One region of the Bacillus sp. CZDM1 genome, then DNA from elsewhere that is predicted to be linked to it. Evidence: riboswitches for the same ligand, from Rfam matches in the RefSeq annotation. Region 1 holds a riboswitch; each other region holds the start of a gene.
What was found. Region 1 has a riboswitch for cyclic di-AMP ahead of ACY3XC_RS11350 (APC family permease). Riboswitches for the same ligand answer to the same signal wherever they lie in the genome.
Positions count from the first base shown of each region.

Region 2: linked by a shared signal. The riboswitch ahead of ACY3XC_RS12450 (amino acid permease) and the one ahead of ACY3XC_RS11350 (APC family permease) in region 1 are both predicted to bind cyclic di-AMP.
Region 3: linked by a shared signal. The riboswitch ahead of ACY3XC_RS00270 (sporulation protein) and the one ahead of ACY3XC_RS11350 (APC family permease) in region 1 are both predicted to bind cyclic di-AMP.

Region 1 is NZ_JBUESO010000004.1:230,973-234,257, reverse strand. Features, by position in the region: gene ACY3XC_RS11360 (YheC/YheD family protein) at 1-1,190, opposite strand, end outside; gene ACY3XC_RS11355 (hypothetical protein) at 1,324-1,452, opposite strand; cyclic di-AMP (ydaO/yuaA leader) riboswitch at 1,534-1,674, shown strand; gene ACY3XC_RS11350 (APC family permease) at 1,812-3,285, shown strand, end outside.
Region 2 is NZ_JBUESO010000004.1:457,525-460,809, forward strand. Features, by position in the region: gene glgB (1,4-alpha-glucan branching enzyme) at 1-5, opposite strand, end outside; gene ACY3XC_RS12445 (hypothetical protein) at 152-418, opposite strand; gene ACY3XC_RS12450 (amino acid permease) at 650-2,137, opposite strand; cyclic di-AMP (ydaO/yuaA leader) riboswitch at 2,314-2,454, opposite strand; gene ACY3XC_RS12455 (hypothetical protein) at 2,584-2,742, opposite strand; gene ACY3XC_RS12460 (aldolase catalytic domain-containing protein) at 3,103-3,285, opposite strand, start outside.
Region 3 is NZ_JBUESO010000001.1:48,740-52,024, reverse strand. Features, by position in the region: gene ACY3XC_RS00280 (Cof-type HAD-IIB family hydrolase) at 163-951, opposite strand; gene ACY3XC_RS00275 (polysaccharide deacetylase family protein) at 1,072-1,797, shown strand; cyclic di-AMP (ydaO/yuaA leader) riboswitch at 1,959-2,099, shown strand; gene ACY3XC_RS00270 (sporulation protein) at 2,205-2,600, shown strand; gene ACY3XC_RS00265 (hypothetical protein) at 2,746-3,090, shown strand; gene ACY3XC_RS00260 (aminotransferase class V-fold PLP-dependent enzyme) at 3,200-3,285, shown strand, end outside.

The sequences.
Region 1 (3,285 bases):
TCGCCTAATTCTCCAATTATTATATCTACAGCTGCATTCGCAAAATGCACCCCCATGCTCTCAATTTCTTTGACTGTGTCAATAGCAATATGGGTTAATTCCTGATAGGTCAGGGATGCATACAAATCACTTTGCTGCAAGAAATCTGATACCATCTCTTTTTGAAATTTAACCAAAGGCATTAGTTTACCTTCATTCTCTCCAGATTGATCTCCTCGGGTAAACAAGCCCATAGCCTTCCACTGACCTGTTTGATCTTTAACAGTAATGATTCGAATTGACATCGTTCGATAACCTGTTACATCAATCGATTCCTGAATCAAATATTCTCCATCTTTAAAATATTGTTTAAAAATGGAATAGGCTTGATCCCGACTATTAAATTTGAAACTCTTAGTTTCCAAGGTTCTCAGATTAGATATAACGAGTGAGTTCGAGTTTTTTAAGTATACTCTTATGACTGAACGATTTGCGTTATTAAGTGGTTTAACTGTTAAATTAGGGAATTTCTTTAAAAAGTAGTACAGATCTTGAGGAGAACCATAAAGAATCGTATCGGGCAGGTAACATTTTACACCAATTGAATTTGCTAATTTCTTGTGAATACTCAATCTAGATAGAAAGAAATCATTAAAAATGACATCGCCAATGACTGATTTGAAATGCTGTATCCACGCAGAGCTTACAGAAGATGTCATCACAAAAATAGCTGAAGGATATGGGTAGGTACCTTCTTCCCATTGTTTTGTTCGTGGATTATAAAGATATCCTTTGGCTGTATGATTGATTTTATCAACATGGTCAAGAGAAAAGACAAGTATTGCACCTTTAATCTCATGATAAAGGAAAACATAATCTCGTAGTTGTTCAAGGTATTTCTTGATGGAGCTTTGATAATAACCAGCAAGTAAACCTATAAAGGGTCCTATTTGTATTTCGTTTCCATGCTGCTTAATTTCAAGACTGCAATGCTGAGGTATGTTCAGCATGTCCAAAATATCTTCAGATAGGCTTGCCCCATTCAAGGGTAGCTCATCAGAAATTTCTACAATAGATTGATAGGTTTTTGCTCCAAATCTGATCTTTCTAGCTGTAATTTGAGTAATTCCCATTGATTCTGCTAATTTGGGATGAAGAGTCAATATCCCACTGTTAGTGGTGTTTCTCGATAGCAGAATAACATTATCCATTTATATTCCTCCCAACCATAAATCCTGGATACGTTATTATATGTACTAATCATCGAGTTTGTCTTTAAAATGTGAGCGATTCTAACAATTTGGACAAGTGTACCATTGTTATACGGAAATATGGAATGGTGGATTAATTATCTTTTTCATCATTCTTTGTATTATTATTTTGTTCATCCGGAGGACCGTATATTTCATTGATTTCTTTTGCAAGTTCATCTAAAAATTCATCAGTCAATAACGGCTTTTTCTCTTTAGACATAAATTTCTCCAATCATATTTTTCTTTTAAAAATTTTAATTTACATTTGATAAACACAGGAGTATGATAATCACAGTTTCATATTTCTAAATCGCTGAGACCAATTGGTGCGGGGGAACCATTCATATGGATAGTATATCCAAGGGGTGAATCCTTTAATAGGTAGGGCTACTCAATGGCCCGAATCCGACAGCTAACCTCGTAAGCGTTAATGAGAAGGAAGGTGGAGCTTGTTGACAGAGCATATATGTCTACAGGTCTATTTACTTTGACTTGTGGGCATTTTTTTGTGCATTTTTGACAATTTAATAAGGTAATAGAAAGTTATTCACAATTTATGGTTTCTCGGGAGTGGAAAAAGTGGTTTCTTCAGTCAAAAGATTTTTAATTGGCAGACCTTTAAAGTCAACAGAATTAGGGGAACAAAAGCTCAATAAAACAAAAGCGTTGGCAATTCTTTCCTCTGACGCTTTATCATCGGTTGCGTATGGACCGGAACAAATCCTGATTGTGTTGGTGACTATTAGTGCGGCTGCCTTTTGGTATTCCATTCCAATCGCAATCGGGGTTTTAATCTTATTATTGGCGTTAATTTTATCCTATCGACAAATTATTTTTGCCTACCCTCATGGCGGAGGAGCCTATGTAGTATCAAAGGAAAATTTGGGTGTGAATTATGGGCTGATATCGGGAGGTTCTCTACTTGTTGACTATATTTTAACGGTAGCAGTTAGTGTTTCAGCTGGAACGGATGCCATAACATCAGCCTTTCCAGCACTACACGACCATAATGTGGGTATAGCGATTGTCTTTGTGTTATTTATTACAACATTAAACTTAAGAGGTGTAACAGAGTCTGCTTCTATTTTAGCATATCCTGTATATTTATTCGTCCTCGCTTTATTCATTTTGATTGGTGTAGGTATGTACAATATCGTAACAGGTCAGGTTCCAGCGGAATTGCATACACCTGTTGGTACACCTATTGCTGGGATTTCTTTATTTCTGCTTTTAAGGGCTTTCGCTTCAGGAAGTTCAGCACTTACAGGAGTTGAGGCGATTTCGAATGCAATTCCGAACTTTAAAGATCCAGCCCCAAATAACGCTGCAAAAACATTAGCAGCAATGGGCGGATTACTTGCTGTATTATTTTCTGGAATTGTATTTTTAGCTTATTATTATGGAATTAGGCCAAATGAAACGGTTACAGTAGTCTCACAAATTGCAGAGCAAACATTTGGGCGGAATTTTATGTATTTCTTTATTCAAGGGACTACGGCTTTGATTTTAATACTTGCCGCCAACACAGGGTATACAGCTTTTCCTTTGCTGGCAGTAAATTTAGCAAACGATAAGTTTATCCCAAGAATGTTCAAAATAAGAGGAGACCGGTTAGGATATTCAAATGGAATTTTAGTCCTAGGTTTAGCTTCCATCCTCCTAATTATATTTTTTAAAGGTCAAACTGAGCACTTAATACCACTATATGCGGTTGGAGTATTCATTCCTTTTACGTTGTCACAGACGGGAATGATGTTAAAATGGCTTCGTGAAAAGCCTCAAGGCTGGAAGGCTAAGCTATTTATTAATACCTTAGGTGCAGTGATTTGCTTTATTGTTACCATTATGTTCTTTTTAACTAAGTTCGCCCAGGTTTGGCCGGTATTGGTATTTTTGCCTGTCATTGTTATCGTTTTTTACCGAATTAGAAAGCATTATGAGGCCATGGGTGAACAACTAAGAATAAATGCCGACGAACCTGCAATTCCAATCGAAGGGAACGTAATTATTGTTCCTGTAGCAGGAATTACACAAGTGGTAGAAAATTCACTTA
Region 2 (3,285 bases), 230 kb from region 1:
ACCACTAGTCTCACCTCTTTAAACTGCTCTTCCATAATATCTAGACTATCTGTTAGTTTTTCTAAAATGTATGGTTTAATGCATAAAATTACTTTGACAATATCATTATAAAAAAATGAAAAAAGCGACCCCGAAAAAAGAGTCACCTTCCCTAATTATTAATATTTTTCAAGTAACGATTTAAAACTTTCCTATACCGCCATATATCTTTACTATCAACCGGAAGCTCATGTATGTCCCAAAACGTTTGATATTTCCGATGTGCAGTCAGTGTGCCATCTGGATATTGCATAAATGTAAGGGTACCGCTGTTTACTTCATCTTGTACGGCAATGTAGTACTTCGAACCATCCCAACTTGCCAGCTCACCAAACCTCTCGCAAAACTGCTCCACATCCGCTTTACTTCGAATTATCATTATTTTCACTCCTTGCTTTAATAGTCTGATTTGATAGAATTATAACATACAACTCTTGGAAATTAGTATAAGTAAGATATAAGAACTAGAAATCTCGAATTTCACTACCCAAAAATAGAAAGATACTTTTTTGTAATTATTAATGAATGTGTTCCTAATGAAACAGGCTCTTGGGACCATTCCCAAGAGCCTGAATATTCTCTCCATCTTCAACAATAACCACGTTATCGTCTAATGATATTTTTTATCAAAGTCAAACTCAACTTCCTCAAGTTTAACCACTTTCGTTTTCTTAATCAATTTATATCCAAAATATAAACTAAGGAAGAACGGAATACCTAAGTAAGCTGCTACAACTCCGCCCCAATCAATCTGGTCGGCAAGAAAGGCTTGGAAATTTTGAGCTACTATTACGATAATTCCACAAGCAATCGCGAAAATTGGTCCAATCGGAAACCATTTTGCCTTATATGGTAACTTGTCTAGAGAATGCCCTTGAGCGATAAGAGCTTTTCGGAATCGATAATGACTGATGGAAATACCTAGCCAGAAAATAAATCCTGTTATACTGATTGCATTCATTAACCATATATAGACCATACCATCACCGAAGAAGGAAGCCAAAAAGGCAAGCGCACCTATAGCACAGGTTAGAATAATACCTGCAACGGGAACTCCACGGTTGTTAAGTTGTCCAAAAATCCTAGGTGCTTGTCCCGACTTCGCCATCGAATACAACATGCGTGTTGAAGCATATAAACTAGAATTACCCGCTGATAATACCGCAGTTAAAATAACCGCATTCATAATTGAAGCTGCAAAGGCAATCCCAGCCTTTTCAAAAATAAGGGTAAATGGACTTACCATCACATTATCATTTTGTAAATTCGGATTGGTATATGGAATAAGAAGCCCAATAACAGCAATCGCCAAAATATAAAAAATCAGGATTCTCCAGAAAACACTTTTAATTGCCTTTGGTACATTTTTGGCTGGATCCTCACTTTCTCCTGCCGTAACGCCCACAATTTCCGTACCTTGGAAAGAAAAACCTGCTGCAATAAATATAACAAAAACACTTAAAATACCACCTGAAAAAGGAGCATTATCCACTGTAAAGTTTTTAAACCCTACTGCTTCTCCTCCCATAATGCCGAAAATCATCAGAACACCAACAATAATAAATAGTACAATCGCTGATACTTTAATTAAGGATAGCCAATATTCCCCTTCCCCATATCCCTTAACAGATAAATAGTTTAATAGAAATATAAGTACTAAAAATGATGCACTCCATACCCAGGAAGGACTATCCGGAAACCAAAATTTCATGATCATGGTTGAGGCGGCTAATTCAGCAGCAATGGTCATCGCCCAGCTAAACCAGTAGGTCCATCCAATCGCAAAACCAAATGCTGGGTCTACAAATTTTGTCCCATATGTACTAAATGAACCACTAACTGGCATAAATGCAGCCATTTCCCCTAAACTCGTCATGATAAAAAAGACCATTGCGCCAACTATGGTATATGCAAGTAAAGCTCCTCCAGGGCCGGCTGTGCTGATTGCTGTCCCGCTGCTAAGGAACAGTCCAGTACCAATTGCCCCTCCGATTGAAATCATTGTTAAATGCCTAGATTTTAACTCGCGTTTTAATGTCTGTTCATTTTGTCGATCTACAGATTGCTGGAATATTTCTACTTCACGTTCTGGTAACATTTGCTTCAGTCCTTTCATTTTTTATAGAAAGCGGTTTCAAACATATGTAGGCTATTACCTTTTGAAAATAAATAATCCCCCTAGGAGTAGAAAATCTATTTAAGAAATAAAAAAAGTGTCTACAAGTCATGAGAAATAGACTTGTAGACACTAAATAATCGTGTCACAAGTTCCATCTTCCTTCTCATAAACGCTTACGAGGTTAGCTGTCGGATTCGGGCCTACTGAGTAGCCCTACCTTAAAAAGGATTCACCCCTTGGATTGATTAAATCCATATGGTTCCCCCGTGCCTAAATGGTTTCAGCGATTTAGAAATTTGAAACTATTTTCAATATTATAATAGTTGTTATCTTAAGAAAAGTAAAATACTTTTTTTCAAAAATATAAAATAATCTAAACTCCCCTATATACACTGTCAATACTTCTGAAAATTGGAAAAATCGGATTAATAATGTGATTCAACTATATCAAAATCATTATAGTAAATCACTTCACTGAGATATTTACACCCTTTTATACTCTTGTAAGTGGCTCTTGCTTCCTCTTGATTATCGAACTCAAACATTTGAATATTCTTTTCTAAATGCACCGTAATGACCCACATAATTATTCCTCACTTCATTTTTTTATTTTTAAAACTGAACCTTCTGAAAATTACTGATAAATAGAATCAGTTTTTTCTTTTACTGATTTTCACCATTGACAACATAATATTGTTTTATATCTTGTTCTTTTATAATGCAATAAGTGTGCCAAGATGATTTCCATTAGAAATATAGATTTTATAATTCTTTTAAATGGAATTACCGCAAAATTTCTTTGCCTATGCCAAAATATTTTGCATAGCAATGTTTAAAAAGGTGTTCACGCAAAGATTTTTTGCTACCTTACAATTGCATGTTATACGGTCTTTAGGTAAGACAAAAAAAGCACCTCTCAAGAGAGGTACTTTTTTCAATCTTACCTATTTCATTGCTGTTGCAATGGAGGCTTCGGGGGATGTTACCTTATCATAAAAATCGACGAATTTATCACGATTGTCGCTATCGCGGTAAGCCATGGCGACACGGGGATGTTCATTAAGAACACCAGAAATCATATACGGAATAATATAACCCCACTCCCACTTTTGACGCATGTCTAACAT
Region 3 (3,285 bases), on a different contig from region 1:
AATCCCTTCTATCCAATTTACGGTAAAACATCTATGGATAGTAATTTCTATAAGGTGCACCCCATTTTCCTGCAGGGTGACAAAAGCTATCAAAACAAGACGGATAACACGAAATACCAACAAATTCATGCAAAAAAAGCTGTGCATATGCACAGCTTTCGCTTACTCGATAATCCCTAATGCTTTTAATCCATTATAGATACCTGATTCTGTTACGGAAGTGGTTCTATGTTTAGCATATTGAAAGAGGTCCGGATGGCCATTTCCCATTGCAAATCCTTCACCAACACTCAGAAGCATTTCTTTGTCATTCATTCCATCACCGAATGCAATAGCATTTTCCTTCTTAAATCCAAGGTGCTTCAGGACATATTGAACACCAATGCCTTTATTGACTTGATCTCTAATCACGTCATAACAATGAAGCATACCTTCAAGATTTACTTGTGATAAGTGGATTTGATCTTCATGTTTATATAATGCAGTATCCTTTGTTTTTAAATTGATCAAGGTCATTCCGAGAACTTCATAATCGTTTGATGGTGAATAGGAGTCATTTTTATGTAAGTGAAACTTTTCTATAAATTCTTTTACACCATCTGCTTCTATATCAGAAAATATATTTTGGTCTTTCGTATACAAAACAAGTTCATGTTGATTTTTTTTCGCAATATCAATAAATTGTTTGACACTTTCCTTGTTCATTGGCTCTTGAAATAGGTCTTTACCTTGATAAATGGCAAATGCACCGTTATACCCAATGAGGGAATGGACATTTAACTCTTTCGCAAGTTCCCTGATTTCATGTAAAGGTCTGCCAGTGGCTAAAAAAACCTCAATTCCTTTTTCTTGAACCTGACGAATTGCATTGATCGCAGTATCCTCGATGGTATCATCCGGCTTAATGATGGTTCCATCAATATCTAAAAATAAAACCTTATAATCAGACATTAAACCTCTCCTTAAATTAGGTATATTCTTTCAGTTTATCATGTTTATTTAAGAGATAAAACATACGGACTGAGGAATACTAGGTAAAACTGGCTTGGAAAAAAAGGGAGGCTTTACTGCATGTTAAAACTAGTAGTTCTTCTTCTTCTTCTCATTTGCTTGCCTGACCAAGTTTTTTCACAGCAAAAGGTACCTATCTTAGTTTATCATTCCATTGATAATTATTCCGGTCTAGGGTCCAAAGAGTTATTTGTAACTCCCGAGAATTTCGAAAAGCAAATGATCTATTTGAAAAATCAGGGATATACGTTAGTAACATTCGAACAGTGGAATCAACTTGGTAAAATAAAGAAACCTATTTTTCTAACCTTTGATGATGGGTATAAAAATAATCGTAACGCTTTTGAGATTCTCCAGAGGTTAAAGGATGAAACTTTTAAGCCAAAAGCAACTTTTTTTGTAATATCGGATTTTGTCGGTAATGTAAATCGGTTAAATATTTCAGAATTAAGAATGATGTCGGACTCTGGTGTTATTTCTGTTCAGTCGCATACAGCTACACATCCAGATTTGACAAAGTCAGAAAATCTCCACTATGAATTAAAAGGATCGAAGGAGAAAATAGAAAAGATAACAGGGAAACCTGTCATTGCCCTAGCCTATCCATATGGAAGTTATAATGAACGTACAGCTTCAGAAACGAAAAAGTTTTATTCATTTGGATTGACGACAACACCAGAAATTTATTCGAAAAAGGATATCAAAAACGAGGATTTTTACCTGCCGCGACTGTATGTTAAGTATTCAACCAATTTAAAAGAATTCGCAAAATTAATTACAAAATAAAAAAGGGACAAAGTTGTCAAATATCGATGAAACATGAGCAAACACTAGAGAAATCATTGTTTTTATTTAAAATTGGAGATTAGGCAGTTAATTTAGGCGAATATCACTCTTTACAAGTAATCAGGTTGAGGATAAAATTATCGTCATAATCAATATTAAATTAAATATTTCGGCCAAAACCCATCAAAATGGGTACGGAGGAACCAATTTATTGGGGCTAATTCTACTATTGTAGAAGGGATGAGAATTTCTTTCGCCATCCTACCCGTCAGCTAACTTCGTCGGCTAAAGCGAAGGAGGTCATGGACCGCCAAGTACAGGGGCTTTTTTGTTTTGATTAACACTTTAAGCAGCTTGATTTACTGTTGGTCTTTTATTATGCCTATTTTAGGGAACAGGTGAAGAAAATGACATTAAAAGATTATTTAACAAAGCTAAAGATAGGTTTGCCAAAAACAATGGTCCATTTGGATAAGAAGGTATACGAAGCCGGAAGTGTTATTAACGGTACCATTGAGATAACAGGCGGCCTGTTAAAAAATAAAATAAAAAGATATGATATCGATCTAGTAGGGATTGATTCCCAGGCATTTGTAGAAGAAATAGTAAATAGTCATTCCGTTTTCTGTTCTTTTGAGTGTAGTCCAAACCAGACTGGAAAAATTTCGTTCTTAATCAATGTTCCTGACGATATTAAAAAAAATCAAGAAACTTTTAACTATTCTTTAATCATTAATATTGATTTAGGAAATGCAAACAATATTACGCAAAATGTCCCAATTATGATAGATGCCGTTTCTTAGTATGTATCTATTAAACTAGTTATTTAATGTAAATCGGAACATTATCCTATTTATTGATATAGCATTGTAAACTACTAGAAATTAGGCTGTAAACAATCACCGTTATAATGAAGGTAACATTAGACTTTATTAGGCGGGTGCAATGATGGAAGACACAATGGTTAAATCCTATTTACAGAAATCACTAGAAGAGTGGAAGGATGATATTTCATCAGTCCTTATCGAAATTGATAAAGAATATGAAGAAGTGGCACAAGAGTTAAAGGTATATTCTTACAAATACGGGATTACCAAGCAAGTCATTCAATCAACGGTGAACGAAGAAATTATTGAAAGTATACGACAGAGGTATCATAAACCGTTTGAGGAAAGTTATAACCAATTAAAAGAGTATATAAAAGACCTAGAAGAGAAGCAGCGAGTTTTTCACATGTTTGTTCAAAAAATTGATGAAGTGAATCGTAAGGAATCTGCAAAGAATCCTATTTAATTATAAAGGATAACAGTCTGGTCCAAATGGATCAGGCTTTTTTTGTCGGCAAGTGAAAAAGCTTTGCATATAGTAATTAACACAGATTCTCACAGAGAGGTGTTGAAGCATGATTACTGCAAGGATCGGAAGTAAGTGGTATACACTGCCGGACAATCTTGAGGAATATTTTCAAAAATTTCGGTCTCAGGTTAT